2 regions of the Klebsiella quasivariicola genome follow, and region 1 is predicted to be linked to the other one. Evidence: predicted binding sites of a transcription regulator. Region 1 holds the regulator's gene; the other holds the start of a gene.
The links. Region 1 encodes sigma-54, which starts transcription at its own class of promoters, with help from an activator protein. Its sites were predicted from a motif close to GTTGGCACANNTTTCGCTNT; they were not measured.
Positions count from the first base shown of each region.

Region 2: the regulator sigma-54 is predicted to act here: its motif matches at 3,147-3,166, upstream of norV (anaerobic nitric oxide reductase flavorubredoxin).

Region 1 is NZ_CP022823.1:537,637-545,037, forward strand. Features, by position in the region: gene npr (PTS phosphocarrier protein NPr) at 1-199, opposite strand, end outside; gene rapZ (RNase adapter RapZ) at 196-1,050, opposite strand; gene ptsN (PTS IIA-like nitrogen regulatory protein PtsN) at 1,096-1,584, opposite strand; gene hpf (ribosome hibernation promoting factor) at 1,654-1,941, opposite strand; gene rpoN (RNA polymerase factor sigma-54) at 1,964-3,397, opposite strand; gene lptB (LPS export ABC transporter ATP-binding protein) at 3,445-4,170, opposite strand; gene lptA (lipopolysaccharide ABC transporter substrate-binding protein LptA) at 4,177-4,722, opposite strand; gene lptC (LPS export ABC transporter periplasmic protein LptC) at 4,691-5,266, opposite strand; gene kdsC (3-deoxy-manno-octulosonate-8-phosphatase KdsC) at 5,263-5,829, opposite strand; gene kdsD (arabinose-5-phosphate isomerase KdsD) at 5,844-6,848, opposite strand; gene B8P98_RS02735 (calcium/sodium antiporter) at 6,845-7,401, opposite strand, start outside.
Region 2 is NZ_CP022823.1:1,177,702-1,185,102, reverse strand. Features, by position in the region: gene srlR (glucitol operon DNA-binding transcriptional repressor SrlR) at 1-554, shown strand, start outside; gene gutQ (arabinose-5-phosphate isomerase GutQ) at 547-1,512, shown strand; gene norR (nitric oxide reductase transcriptional regulator NorR) at 1,475-3,025, opposite strand; gene norV (anaerobic nitric oxide reductase flavorubredoxin) at 3,213-4,661, shown strand; gene norW (NADH:flavorubredoxin reductase NorW) at 4,658-5,791, shown strand; gene B8P98_RS05925 (HoxN/HupN/NixA family nickel/cobalt transporter) at 5,888-6,901, opposite strand; gene hypF (carbamoyltransferase HypF) at 6,898-7,401, opposite strand, start outside.

The DNA.
Region 1 (7,401 bases):
CCTCTACCTCTATCTGACGCCCTTTCGCCGAGTCCAGCATCAGCAGGGCAATCACGCTGTTTGCCTCCGCCTCGGTACCTTCGTCGTTGCGCAGCAGTACTTCGGCATCGAAATTCTGCATCAGCTCAAACAGCTTCATCGCCGGGCGGGCATGCATGCCCAGCTTATTGGTGATCTCAACGGTTTGCTTTACGGTCATGATTTACGTTTTTCCAGCGTCCGATGACGAGACTGTACGTTCTTGCCGCGGGAGCGGAAGTAGTCAGCCAGTTGTTCAGCAATATAAACTGAACGATGTTTCCCGCCGGTACAACCAATGGCCACCGTCAGATAGCTGCGATTGTTGGTCTCCAGCATCGGTAGCCATAGCTCAAGATAGCTCCGGGTCTGATAAATAAAGTTGTGCACTTCGGTGTGCCGGTCGAGGAAGGCGGCCACCGGCTTATCCAGACCGGTCATCGGGCGTAGTTTCGGATCCCAGTGCGGGTTGGGCAGGAAACGTACGTCAAAGACGTAATCAGCATCGATCGGGATGCCGTGCTTAAAGCCGAAGGATTCGAAGACCATCGTCAGTTCACGCTCGCGTTTGCCTAACAGGCGAGTACGCAGCATCTCGGCCAGCTCATGCACCGACATTTCGGACGTATCGACGATCAGATCCGCGCGGGAACGCAGTGGTTCCAGCAGATCGCTCTCTTCGTCGATGGCGCTTTCCAGCGACAGATTTTTACTGGAGAGCGGATGTAAGCGACGGGTATCGCTGTAACGGCGGATCAGCGTGTTGCGGTCGGCATCGAGAAACAGCAGCTGCGGAGAAAAGCATTCCGGCAGATTCTGCATCGCCTGCTCAAAGATCTCCGGGGATTCCGGCATGTTACGCACGTCGATGCTGACGGCCGCGGAGATATTACGGTCAGCCAGCGACCGCGCCAGGTCGGGCAGCAGCACGACCGGCAGGTTATCCACGCAGTAAAAGCCCATATCTTCCAGCGCTCGCAGAGCGACGGATTTCCCCGAGCCCGAGCGGCCGCTGACGATCATCAGTACCATGTACCGTTTCTCCTCAGTACGATAAAGGATAAGGTGCGACTGCCGTTATGCGTCATCGCTGCTTCCTGCTTCGGTGATGATCTCATACAACTCTTCATCGCTCTGCGCCGCGCGCAGGCGACGACAAATGGCTTTGTCCGCCAGCCGTTTGGCCACCAGGGAGAGCGTATGCAGGTGGGTTTTTGTCTGATCGGCCGGCACCAGCAGCGCGAACAGCAGGTCGACAGGCTGATTGTCGATCGCGTCGAAGGCGATGGGGGTTTCCAGCTGGACAAAAACGCCGACAGCACGCAGCGTATCCTCTTCCAGTTTTCCGTGGGGAATGGCAATACCATTGCCAATTCCGGTACTGCCCATTTTTTCGCGGGTGAGGATCGCTTCGAATACCACCTGCGGCGGCAAACTTAACTGTTTGGCGGCCAGTTCGCTAATGATTTCCAGAGCGCGCTTCTTGCTCTGGCAGTGAACCTGGCTACGGGTACATTCCTGGTTCAGGACGTTGCTCAGTTGTAGAGCCGAATCGTTGTTCATCATAATTTCACCTGAGCGCCCCCGCGGCCGTCGTCGATATTCACTGACGGCGGTCGCAGGGGGCCCGGACAATTAGTGTTGTTTTAGTTTATCTTTGTGCTTCGTTAACTGTCTTGCCAGCTTATCGATAAGACCATCGACAGCTGCATACATATCCTGCCCTTCCGCACTGGCATGGATTTCGCCACCGTTGACATGCAGATTCGCGTCCGCAATTTGCGTCACTTTCTCTACTTTTAACACAATATAGACCTGATTGATCCGGTCGAAAAATTGCTCCAGCTTGCTGAACTTCGCGGTGACGAAGTCGCGCATGGCGGGAGTGATCTCGACGTTGTGTCCTGTAATGTTGAGCTGCATAGTGTCTTCCTTATCGGTTGTGTCAGACCAGTTGTTTACGCTGGTTTGACGGCGGGATGGATAAAGACTCTCTGTACTTCGCGACAGTGCGGCGCGCCACCATGATACCCTGCTCGGACAGCATGGAGGTGAGCTTACTGTCGCTCAACGGCTTCGCGGGGTTTTCCGCGGCGATGAGCTTCTTCACCAGCGCGCGAATGGCCGTCGACGAGGCTTCGCCGCCGCCTTCGGTATTCACATGGCTGGAGAAGAAATACTTCAGTTCAAAAATACCGCGCGGACTGTGCAGATATTTTTGCGTGGTCACACGGGAAATCGTCGATTCATGCATCTCGACGGCCTGGGCGATATCGGCCAGCACCATCGGCTTCATATACTCTTCACCCTGCTCGAAAAAAGCCTGCTGTTGTTCAACGATGCAGCGGCTAACGCGCAGCAGCGTATCGTTACGGCTTTCCAGACTTTTGATCAGCCAGCGGGCTTCCTGCAGATTGCTGCGAATAAACTGACTGTCGGCGTCATTGCGGGCGCTGTTGCCCATTGCTGCATACTGTTGATTGATTTTCAGCCGGGGTATGCTGTCGGCATTGAGCTCCACGGCCCAGCGGCCGCTAACCTTGCGGACCAGTACGTCGGGAATGACATATTCTGGTTCGCTGGTCTGAATGGACTGACCAGGGCGAGGATCCAGCGACTGGATCAGGTTCACCGCCTCTTTCAGCACCTCTTCTTTCAGGCGCGTCACCCGCATCAGGGTGCGGAAATCATGGTTGGCCAGCAGATCGAGATGCTCGCTGATAATCAGCCGGGCCTCGTCCAGCCACGGCGTCTCTTTGGCGAATTGCGACAGCTGGATCAGCAGGCAGTCGCGCAGATCTTTCGCCGCGACGCCAACCGGATCAAAACGCTGAATACGCTTCAGAACGGCTTCCACCTCTTCCAGACCGATCTCGTCATCGCCGATGCTGTCGACGATATCTTCAATCTGAACGGTGAGGTAGCCCGTATCGTCGACGGCGTCGACGATGGAGGTGGCAATGGCGCGGTCGGTGTCGGTGAAAGGCGTTAGCTCAACCTGCCACATCAGGTAATCCTGAAGCGTCTGGGTGGTTTCACCTTGATAGACGGGCAGCTCGTCGTCCTGATAGTCGACGCCGTTACCCGACGGCGTGCCGGCGGTATAAATTTCATCCCAGCTGGCATCGAGGGGCAGCTCGTCGGGCATCTCTTTTTGCTCAAGCGCGTCGACGGTATCGAGGGACTCGCGGTCCTCCACCTCTTTTGCCTCTACCTCGTCGTGAAGATCGGTTTGCTCAAGCAACGGGTTACTTTCCAGCGCTTGCTGGAGCTCTTGCTGGAGTTCTAACGTGGACAACTGCAGCAAACGAATCGCCTGCTGCAGCTGCGGCGTCATGGCAAGCTGTTGGCTAAGCCTTAATTGCAAACCTTGCTTCATGTTCAGGGTAAATATCTCCGGCTAAAACGTCTGTAACCTCTACCCTATCAGAGTCTGAAGTCTTCCCCAAGATACACGCGCTTAACCTGCTCATCTTCGAGGATCTGCTGCGGTGTACCATGAGCGATAAGGTGTCCCTGACTGACAATATACGCCCGTTCGCAGACCGCGAGGGTCTCACGGACGTTATGGTCGGTAATCAGCACGCCGAGGCCACTGTCGCGCAGGTGCTCAATGATGCGTTTAATATCGATAACGGAGATCGGGTCAACGCCGGCAAAGGGTTCATCCAGAAGGATAAATTTCGGGTTCGCCGCCAGCGCGCGGGCGATCTCGACGCGGCGGCGTTCACCACCGGAGAGCGCCTGACCGAGGCTGTCGCGCAGGTGCTCAATATGAAACTCTTCCATCAGCTCTTTGGCGCGATCTTCCCGCTGCTCGCTGCTCAAATCGTCACGGATCTGCAGGACCGCCATCAGGTTGTCATAGACGCTCAGGCGACGGAAAATGGAGGCTTCCTGCGGCAGATAGCCGATGCCCCGGCGCGCGCGCGCGTGCAGCGGCAGCAAACTGATGTCTTCGTCATCGATAATAATATTGCCCGCATCGCGCGGCACAATACCGACCACCATGTAGAAGGTGGTGGTTTTACCGGCGCCGTTCGGGCCGAGCAAGCCGACAATCTCCCCGGAATTAACGGTGAGACTGACATCTTCCACCACGCGGCGGCCTTTGTAAGCTTTAGCGAGATTCTTCGCAGTTAAGGTTGCCATAACGAATTAGTTACTCTTCTTTTGCTGGTTGCCGCTTTTGTCCTGCAGCTCAGACGGCACCAGAACGGTGGTGACGCGTCGACCTTTGTCGCTGAAGGCCTGCATTTTTTGCTCTTTCACCAGATAGGTGATCTTGTCGCCCTTGATGTTGCTGTCGAGCTGTTCCAGATAAGCGTTACCGGTCAGCACGACGTAATCGTTCTGCAGCTCGTAGCGCATTTTCGACGCCCGGCCTTTTACCGGTTTGCCATTATCCTGCATCTGATAGAAAGTGGCCGGGTTACCAAAACCTTCGATCACCTCTTTGCCTTTCTCATTGCCCGGACGGGTGACCACCACTTTATCCGCGTTAATTTTGATCGTCCCCTGGGTCACGACCACGTTACCGGTGAAGGTGACGACGTTGCCCTGCATGTCCAGCGACTGCTGATCGGACTCGATGTGGATCGGCTGATCGGTATCACCCGTCTTGGCCAGAGCTGGCAGGCTGGCGGCCAGTAACGCGCCGGCGAGCGCAATCTTAAGGCTGAGTTTGTTTGTTCTGAATTTCATAAGAGGTTCTCACCTTTTCAATCAGCTCGGCATTTTTACTGCGAAGGTTTCCACGCATTTTCAGGCCGCTGGAATTAAATGTGGTGCCGTATAACGTCACCATGTCATCGGAGGTAACATCCTGCGTTACCAGATTTATCTGGGCGTTATCCGTCGTAATTTTGCGCAGTTGAGAATCCGGCGCGAGCGCATTCACCTCAACGTGCCCGTAAAGATAGAGCATCCGGTCATTCGTCAGCTTCGCTTTGTCTGCCCTGACCGACCAGGTCGGCACCTTATTGGTATCGAAGGTGGTCATGACTGGTTTGGTAAACCAGGAGACCTCCTGATCGGAAAAGTATTCCACGTGTTCGGCAATCAGCCGATAGCTCAGGGCACCTTCCGGACTGTACACCACGGTGTCGGTATGTTCGCTTTTATACGTCGGGTCGTTTGGATTGACCTCCGGCTGGGCCGTGTCGTCCGTATTCGCCAGATTCAGGCCGATGAGGATCAGCGCGAGCAGCGACAGTAAAATGATAACCCAACGTCTGGTTTTACTCATATTGATTGCCCTTTGGCCTCATCCAACTTGCCCTGCGCCAATAGTAACAAATCGCAGACTTCACGTACCGCGCCACGGCCGCCATTAATCCGGGTGATGTAATCGGCGCGCGGCAACAGTAGCGGATGTGCATCTGCGACGGCGACACTGAGGCCCACTTCGGCCATCACCGGCCAGTCAATGAGATCGTCACCGATGTAGGCGACTTCGTCCGCGCCTACGCCCAGTTTGTCGGTAAGATCGCGGAACGCCAGCAGTTTATCCGACTGCCCCTGATACAAATGCGTGATGCCCAGCGTCTGACAGCGATCTTCTACCAGTTTAGCTTTTCGTCCGGTAATAATCGCCACTTCAATGCCCGAGGTCAGCGCACAGCGAATACCATAGCCATCACGGACGTTGAACGCCTTCAGTTCCTCGCCCTGGTTACCCATATAGATAAGCCCGTCGGATAATACACCGTCGACATCGAGGATCAGCAAACGGATCTTCGCCGCGCGATCGAGAAACGCCTGGCTTACCGGCCCGTAGCAGGTCGCTAACTGAGCATCAGCATTATTCATTATTTTTTCCTTACTTACACTACGCCCGCGCGCAGCAGATCGTGCATATGTACCACACCCAGCAGATGGTCGCCATCGGCAACCAGCACGCAGGTAATATGACGGGATTGCATCAGGTTGAGCGCATCCACCGCCAGAGTGCCGGGACGGATACGGATCCCCCCCCGGGTCATGACGTCGGCAATGCTGGCATCGCGCATATCGACGCCAGTATCAAAAACCCGGCGCAGGTCGCCATCGGTGAAAATGCCGATGATATTCATCTTGTCATCGCAGATGGCCGTCATACCTAAATTTTTACGCGTGATTTCCAGTAACGCATCGCGCAGGGTGGCCTGTAAGCCGACGTGCGGGATCTCATCACCGGTATGCATAATATCATTGACGCGCAGCAACAGCTTACGACCAAGTGCGCCGCCCGGATGCGAGAGGGCGAAATCCTCCGCGGTAAAGCCGCGGGCTTCCAGCAGGGCAACGGCGAGGGCATCGCCCATCACCAGTGCGGCAGTGGTGCTGGAGGTGGGGGCCAGCCCTAACGGACAGGCCTCTTTGGGTACTTTCACGCACAGATGAATGTCCGCCGCGCGCGCCATGCTGCTCTCCGGTCGGCTGGTCATACAGATAAGTTTCACCTGCTGGCGTTTCAGAACCGGGATCAGCGCCAGGATCTCATTCGATTCGCCAGAGTTCGACAGCGCAATCACGACATCCTGCGGCGTCACCATACCTAAATCACCGTGCGCGGCTTCGCCGGGATGGACAAAAAATGCCGAAGTGCCGGTACTGGCGAAAGTGGCGGCCATTTTGCGTCCGATGTGGCCGGATTTGCCCATCCCCATCACCACGACTTTCCCGCCGCAGCGGAAAATGGTTTCGCAGGCATGGGTAAAATCTTCATTTATATATTGATCGAGCTGGGCCAGACCTTCACGTTCAATTTCCAGCACCTGACGGCCTGCCTGTTGAAAGTCAAAATCCGTGGGCAAATCTATTTGCGACATGATGTAATCCCGAGTCATTCAACGAAGAGCGGTGCTGTCCAGAACAGCATCGCCAACCAAACCACAAAACCGCCGACCAGCAGCGCGCCAATCAGTCGGCCCGGCTGTTGCTGGCGGCGCCAGCACAGCACCGCGAAGATCAGGCTGACCAGCAGCATCACGCCATAATCGCGGGTAAAGGCTTCTGCGGCAAAGGTCCCCGGCGCAATCAGCGCGGGTAACCCCAGCACCAGCGCTATATTGAGGATGTTTGCGCCGATGATATTGCCGATGGCAATGTCATCTTCCCCTTTCCGCGCACCAGCGATGGCGGTGGCCAGCTCCGGTAAGCTGGTGCCGATAGCGATAACCGTTAAGCCAACGGTCAGTTCACTGATAGCAAAAAAGTTCGCCAGTACCGTCGCGTTATCCACCACCATACGGGTGGCCATCGGCATGACGATCATCGCCACCCCTAACCAGAGCAAGGCGACCGGCAGTGACCCTTCGCGCGGCAATTCCGCCAGCTGTTCCCGGGTCAGGCTATCGCTTCCCTGACGCTCTGCCAGACGCGCGATTTTGATAGTGAACA
Region 2 (7,401 bases), 640 kb from region 1:
ACACTCATAAAAAAGCGCGCATCGCCGAAGCCGCCGTACGTTTTATTCACGACGGCGACTCCCTTATTCTCGACGCCGGCAGCACGGTGCTGCAGATGGTCCCCCTGCTCAGCCGCTTCAATAACATCACGGTGATGACCAACAGTCTGCATATCGTCAACGCCCTTGCCGAACTGGATAATGAACAGACTATCCTGATGCCCGGCGGCACCTTTCGCAAAAAATCGGCCTCGTTCCATGGCCAGCTGGCGGAAAATGCCTTCGAACAGTTCAGCTTCGACAAGCTGTTTATGGGCACCGACGGCATCGATCTGAACGCCGGCGTGACCACCTTCAATGAGGTGTATACCGTCAGCAAAGCGATGTGCAACGCCGCCCGCGAAGTGATCCTGATGGCCGACTCATCGAAGTTTGGCCGTAAAAGCCCCAATGTTGTCTGCGGCCTGGAGCGCGTGGATAAATTGATTACCGATGCCGATATTGACCCTGAATTCCAGCAGGCGCTGGAAGCCAAAGGTATTGAAGTCATTATTACTGGAGAACATCATGAGTAACTTTTTGTTAGAGGCCGGACGCCAGACCCTGATGCTTGAGCTGCAGGAGGCGAGCCGCCTGCCGGAACGCCTGGGCGACGACTTCATCCGCGCGGCGGAAACCATTATCCACTGCGAGGGCAAACTGATTGTCTCCGGTATCGGTAAATCCGGCCACATCGGGAAAAAGCTGGCGGCCACCTTCGCCAGCACCGGCACCCCGGCCTTTTTCGTCCATCCGGCGGAAGCCTTGCATGGCGATCTCGGCATGCTCGACAGCCGCGACGTGATGCTGTTTATCTCCTACTCCGGTAGCGCGAAAGAGCTGGATCTGATCGTCCCGCGACTGGAAGAAAAATCTATTCCGCTGCTGGCAATGACCGGCAAATCCACCTCGCCGCTGGCGCTGGCGGCGAAAGCGGTGCTGGATATCGCCGTCGAGCGCGAAGCCTGCCCGATGCATCTGGCCCCCACCTCCAGCACCGTCAACACCCTGATGCTCGGCGACGCGCTGGCGATGGCGGTGATGCAGGCGCGCGGTTTCAATGAAGAAGATTTCGCCCGTTCCCACCCGGCGGGCGCCCTCGGCGCGCGGCTGCTGAACAAAGTGCATCACCTGATGCGCCGCGACGAAGAAGTGCCGCGGGTCAATGCCGAGGCCAACGTCATGGACGCCATGCTTGAACTAAGCCGAACCGGGCTCGGCCTGGTGGCGGTATGTGATGAAACCAACCGCGTGCAGGGCGTTTTCACCGACGGCGACCTGCGCCGCTGGCTGGTTGCTGGCGGTACGCTCAACGATAGCGTCACTCGGGCGATGACCCGCAACGGCGTAACGCTGCAAGCGGAAAGCCGCGCGGTGGAAGCCAAAGAGCGGCTAATGAAACACAAAATCAGCGCCGCGCCGGTCGTGGATGAAAACGGCCAACTGGTCGGCGCCATCAACCTGCAGAACTTTTACCAGGCAGGGATCCTTTAAGCCCCAGTCGTTTCGCCAGCCGATGCAGGTTGGCGACGTCCAGTTCCAGCGCACGGGCGGTCGCCGCCCAGTTACCCTGGTGGGCCGCCAGCGCGCGGGCAATCGCTTCGCGCTGGAAAGCGTCGGTCGCCTCGCGCAGATTAAACGTCGCCGCAGCCGGTACCTCGGGCGCCGCCTCAGTTGGCAACGCTGGCGCTTCGACCGCCAACTGAAAATGCTGCGGCTCCAGCATCACGTCATTGCCGGCCTGGGTGGCCCGCGCCAGCACCACCGCCCGATGTATGGCATGCTCCAGTTCGCGCACGTTGCCCGGCCACGACCATTGCTGCAGCCTGGCGCGCGCTGACGCGCTCAATACCACCCGCGCCAGTCCCATCCGCAATCGACACTGCTCGCAAAAATAGCCTGCCAGCAGCACCACATCATTCTCCCGCTCGCGCAGCGCCGGGACCGACAGCGGAAAGACGCTCAGGCGGTGATAGAGATCGGCGCGAAAGCGCCCTGCCACCACCTCCTGGCGCAGATCGCGGTTAGTCGCCGCCAGCACCCGCACATCGACCCGCAGGCTGCGGTCATCGCCGACGCGCTGAATATCGCCATACTGCAACACGCGCAGCAGCTTCGCCTGCAACGCCAGCGACAGTTCGCCGATTTCATCAAGGAACAGGGTGCCGTTATCAGCCATCTCAAATTTACCGCTGCGGTTGCTGATAGCCCCGGTAAACGCCCCTTTCACGTGGCCGAACAGCTCGCTCTCCGCCACGCTTTCCGGCAGCGCCGCGCAGTTGAGGTACACCAGCGGATTAGCCGCTCGCGGCGACCCCTGATGCACCGCCTTCGCCACCAGCTCTTTGCCGGTGCCGGTTTCGCCGCTGATCAGCACGTTTAAGTCCGAGGCGGCAACAATCTCAATCTCTTTTTTCAGCTGCAGCATCGGTGTCGACAGACCGATAATCTCCTGACGTTCCGGCTGTGGGTAATTCACCGACTGCTCCGGCAGCACGTTTTGCGCTTCAAGACGGGCAATAAGCAGCGCGTTATTTAAGGCGCCAGCCACCAGCGCGGCAATCAGCCGCAGCTCTTCATCGCTGAAGCTATCGAAACGGTCGGCATCCATGCCGTCAAGGGTCAGCGCGCCAATCAACGTCTGCCCGGCAAACAGCGGAAGACCCACGCAGGCGTGAACTTTCAGGCTCTCCTGACCGGGGATCAGCCCGTCATAGGGGTCAGGCAGATCGCTATCCGCCGGGAAGCGCACCACATCCCCGGCGCGGGCAATCGCCTCCAGCCGCGGGTGCCCTTCCAGGGCAAAGCGGCGACCGAGCACATCCTGCGCCAGGCCATCGATCGCCAACGGCACAAACTGATGCGCCTCATAGCGCAGCAGCGCCGAGGCATCGCAGCCGAGGATCTGCCGCAGGGTAGTAATCAGGCGCGAAAAGCGGTCGGTGTGACCAATATCGCTTTGTAAATCAATGGCGATTCTCGCCAACTCGTCGACGGAAAAACTCATTGCCGCTCCATTGTCATTTTGACAACACGTATTGTCATATCGACTATTTTAGCCATTGTCATTTTGACAGCAACCAAAATCAGTAAAAATTAAAAATAGCTAATTATCAATGAATTAAAAAGTTGGCATGCAACTTGATATAAGCCAGTCAACTGAGTTTAAACACACTGTATTGATTGAGGTTGCTATGTCTATTGCGGTTAAAAATAACATTCTTTGGGTTGGCCAACGTGACTGGGAAGTGCGTGATTTCCATGGCACCGAATATAAAACGCTGCGCGGCAGCAGCTACAACAGCTATCTCATTCGCGAGGAGAAAAACGTGCTGATCGATACCGTCGATCATAAATTCAGCCGCGAGTTCGTGCAGAACCTGCGCAGCGAAATCGATCTGGCTGACCTCGACTATATCGTCATTAACCACGCCGAAGAGGACCATGCCGGCGCGCTGACCGAACTGATGATGCAGATCCCGGATACGCCGATTTACTGCACGGCCAACGCCATCGACTCGATCAACGGCCACCATCATCATCCGGAGTGGAACTTCCACGTGGTGAAAACCGGCGATACTCTCGATATCGGTAACGGTAAGCAGCTGATCTTCGTGGAAACACCGATGCTGCACTGGCCTGACAGCATGATGACCTACCTGACCGGCGACGCGGTGCTGTTCAGCAACGACGCCTTCGGCCAGCACTACTGCGACGAACACCTGTTCAACGATGAAGTAGACCAGATTGAACTGTACGAACAGTGCCAGCGCTACTACGCCAACATCCTGACGCCGTTCAGCCGCCTGGTGACGCCGAAAATTACCGAGATCCTCGGCTTCAACCTGCCGGTGGATATGATTGCCACCTCCCACGGCGTGGTGTGGCGCGATAACCCGACGCAAATCGTCGAGAAATACCTCGAGTGGGCGGCGGATTACCAGGAAGATCGCATCACTCTCTTCTACGACACCATGTCCAACAATACCCGCATGATGGCGGACGCCATTGCCCAGGGGATCACCGAAGTTGACCCACGGGTGGCGGTGAAAATCTTTAACGTCGCCCGCAGCGACAAAAACGACATTCTGACCAACGTTTTCCGCTCGAAAGGCGTACTGGTGGGCACCTCCACCATGAACAACGTGATGATGCCGAAAATCGCCGGGCTGGTGGAAGAGATGACCGGGCTGCGTTTTCGCAATAAACGCGCCAGCGCCTTTGGCTCCCACGGCTGGAGCGGCGGCGCAGTAGACCGCCTCTCCACCCGTCTGCAGGATGCCGGCTTTGAAATGTCGCTGAGCCTGAAAGCCAAATGGCGTCCGGATATCGACGCGCTGGAACTGTGCCGCCAACACGGTCGCGACATCGCCCGCCAGTGGGCCCTCTCCCCGCTGCCGGTTGCTGAAGCAGCGACAACGCCGGAACCACAGGACTGCGCCTGCGCCGCCGCCGCGGCCGCTGACCTCGGTCCCATGATGCAGTGCAGCGTGTGCCAGTGGATCTATGACCCGGCGAAGGGCGAACCCAACCAGGATGTACAGCCGGGTACGCCGTGGAGTGAAGTGCCGGACAATTTCCTCTGCCCTGAGTGTTCTCTTGGCAAAGATGTCTTTGACGTACTGGCAACGGAGGCAAAATGAGTGATGGCATCGTCATCATCGGCTCGGGCTTCGCGGCCCGCCAGCTGGTGAAAAATATTCGTAAGCAGGATGCGCAAATCCCGCTGACCTTAATCGCCGCCGATAGCATGGATGAGTACAACAAACCGGATCTCAGCCATGTCATCAGCCGCGGGCAGAACGCCGACGACCTGACCCTGCAAAGCGCGGGCGAGTTCGCCGAACAGTACAATCTGCGCCTGTATCCGCACACCTGGGTGAGCGATATCGACGCCGAAAATCATCAGGTCAAGAGTCAGGATCGGCAGTGGCGCTATGACAAACTGGTGCTGGCCACCGGGGCGACGCCGTTTATCCCCCCGGTGCCGGGGCGCGAGCTGATGCTGACGCTGAACAGCCAGCGCGAATATGGCGCGGCGCAGAGCCAGCTCCGCGACGCCAGGCGGGTGCTGATCGTCGGCGGCGGCCTGATTGGCTGCGAACTGGCGATGGATTTCTGCCGCGCCGGCAAAGCGGTAACGGTGGTCGATAACTCCGCCAGCGTGCTGGCGGCGCTAATGCCGCCGGAGGCCAGCAGCCGCCTGCAGCATCGGCTCACTGAAATGGGCGTACACCTGATGCTGAAAACGCAGCTGGAAGCGCTGGAACAAACCGCCGACGGCATTCGCGTCAGCCTCGACCGCCAGCGCGCCATAACCGTCGATGCAGTAGTCGCCGCCGCGGGCCTGCGCCCGGAAACGTCGCTGGCGCGCCATGCCGGATTGCAGATTAACCGCGGCGTGGTGGTCAATAATCAACTGCAAACCAGCGACCCGGCGATTTATGCGCTCGGCGACTGTGCGGAGATCAACGGTATGGTGCTGCCGTTCCTGCAGCCGATTTTACTCAGCGCGATGTGTCTGAGTAAGAACCTGCTGGCGCAGGCGGGGGAACTCAAGCTGCCGCCAATGCTGGTGAAGGTGAAAACCCCGGATCTGCCGCTGCATCTGGCCGGCGACACTCGCCGCGACGATCTGACGTGGAACATCGTGGCCGCTAAAGAGGGGCTGGTGGCGAAAGGGCTGGATGCGGAAAATCAACTGCGCGCCTTCGTGGTCAGCGAAGACAAAATGAAAGAGGCCTTTGCGCTGCTCAAGCAGCTGGTAAGCTGATGGTTTTCCCGGCTCGCGGCGTAAACGCCTTAGCCGGGCTACAGTATTGTCCTGGTAGCCCGGCTAAGCGCAGCGCAAGCCGGGAAAATATCCAGCCTAGCGCGCCAGATTGTCGTAGCCGCGCCAGCGGTAGTTGAGCACCGACAGCGCCCAGCAGGCGACAAACAGCCCGACCACCACAAATCCGGCATCGCCGAGGTTATCGTTTAACGCCCCCACCCAGCGCCATATTCCGCCGCTGAGCGCAAACTTATCCATCAGCAGGCCCAGCGCTTCCAGACCGCCGATAAACAGCGCCACCACCACCGAGGTACCGGTAATGGTCATGTTGTAATAGAGCTTGCGCTGCGGTTTGCTGAACGCCCAGCCGTAGGCCCCGACCATCAGCACGTTATCGAGGGTATCCACCAGCGCCATACCGCTGGCGAACAGCGCCGGGAAGACCATAATCGACCAAACAGAAATCCCGCTCGACGCGCCGGCGGCGGAGATACCCAGTACGCCGATTTCGGTGGCAGTATCAAAGCCGAGACCAAACAGGAAGCCGACCAGGTACATCTGCCAGCTGCGGCTGACCAGACGAAAGGTTTTACCAAACAGCCAGCTCATCACCCCGCCGCCGCTGACGATCTCGTCGCTCACCGGCTCGCCGCGCTTCCACGCCCGAAAGCTGCGCCAGACGCTGCGTAAAATCACCAGATTGATAAAGGCCATCGCCAGCAAAAACAGCGCCGACACGGCAGTGCCGATGACGCTGCCGGTGTCGTGCAGCCAGCTCATCTGCGCGCTGAAGGCCGTGGCGGTCGCGGCAATCGCCGCCGAGGCCAGCACCACAATCGATGAGTGGCCCAGCGAGAACCAGGCCCCGACGGCGAAAGGCCGCCGCCCCTGCTGCATCATCTTGCGGGTCACGTTATCAATCGCCGCGATATGGTCAGCGTCCACCGCGTGGCGCAGGCCGTAGCCCCAGGCCAGCAGGCTGGCGGCCATCAGCGCGCCGCTGTCGCCAAAGGCCTGCAGCGCCCAGCACCAGGCCAGTAAATTCGCCGCGATCAACCCCAGCACCAGACCCGCGGCGCGCGGCTGCTGGCGTAAAACTGTCATTATCATGATTGTGTTCCTTGAGCCTGCCCGCGGGCGGCGGCGATCACCGCCTGACCATATGCGATTGCGCCGTCGCCGGCCGGCAACTGCTGCGCAAACAGCAGAGTAAAATCCGCCAGATAAAAGGTCAATCGCGCCGCCAGCAAGCGGTTATGCAGCACCCCGCCGCTGCAGACCATCGTCTCGATACCGCGGGCGGTGGCGCAGCCGCGGGCCATCGCCGCCAGCCCACAGGCCAGGGCGTCATGGAATGCCCAGGCTTTCTGCGCCGGGGTCGCCTGCCAGCTCAGCCATTGTCGCCAGAAGGTCGCCATGTCCAGCGTGTCGTCGCGCCACGGCAGCGTAACCGGGTGGCTGACGCCGGGGCAGCTGGCGGCCAGCGCTTCCAGCCGACAGGCCGCTTCGCCTTCATAGCTCAGGCTCTCCGGCGCGCAATCCAGCGCGCAGGCAACGGCGTCAAACAGCCGTCCGCAGGAAGAGGCGCGCGGCGAATTAATGCCGCGTTC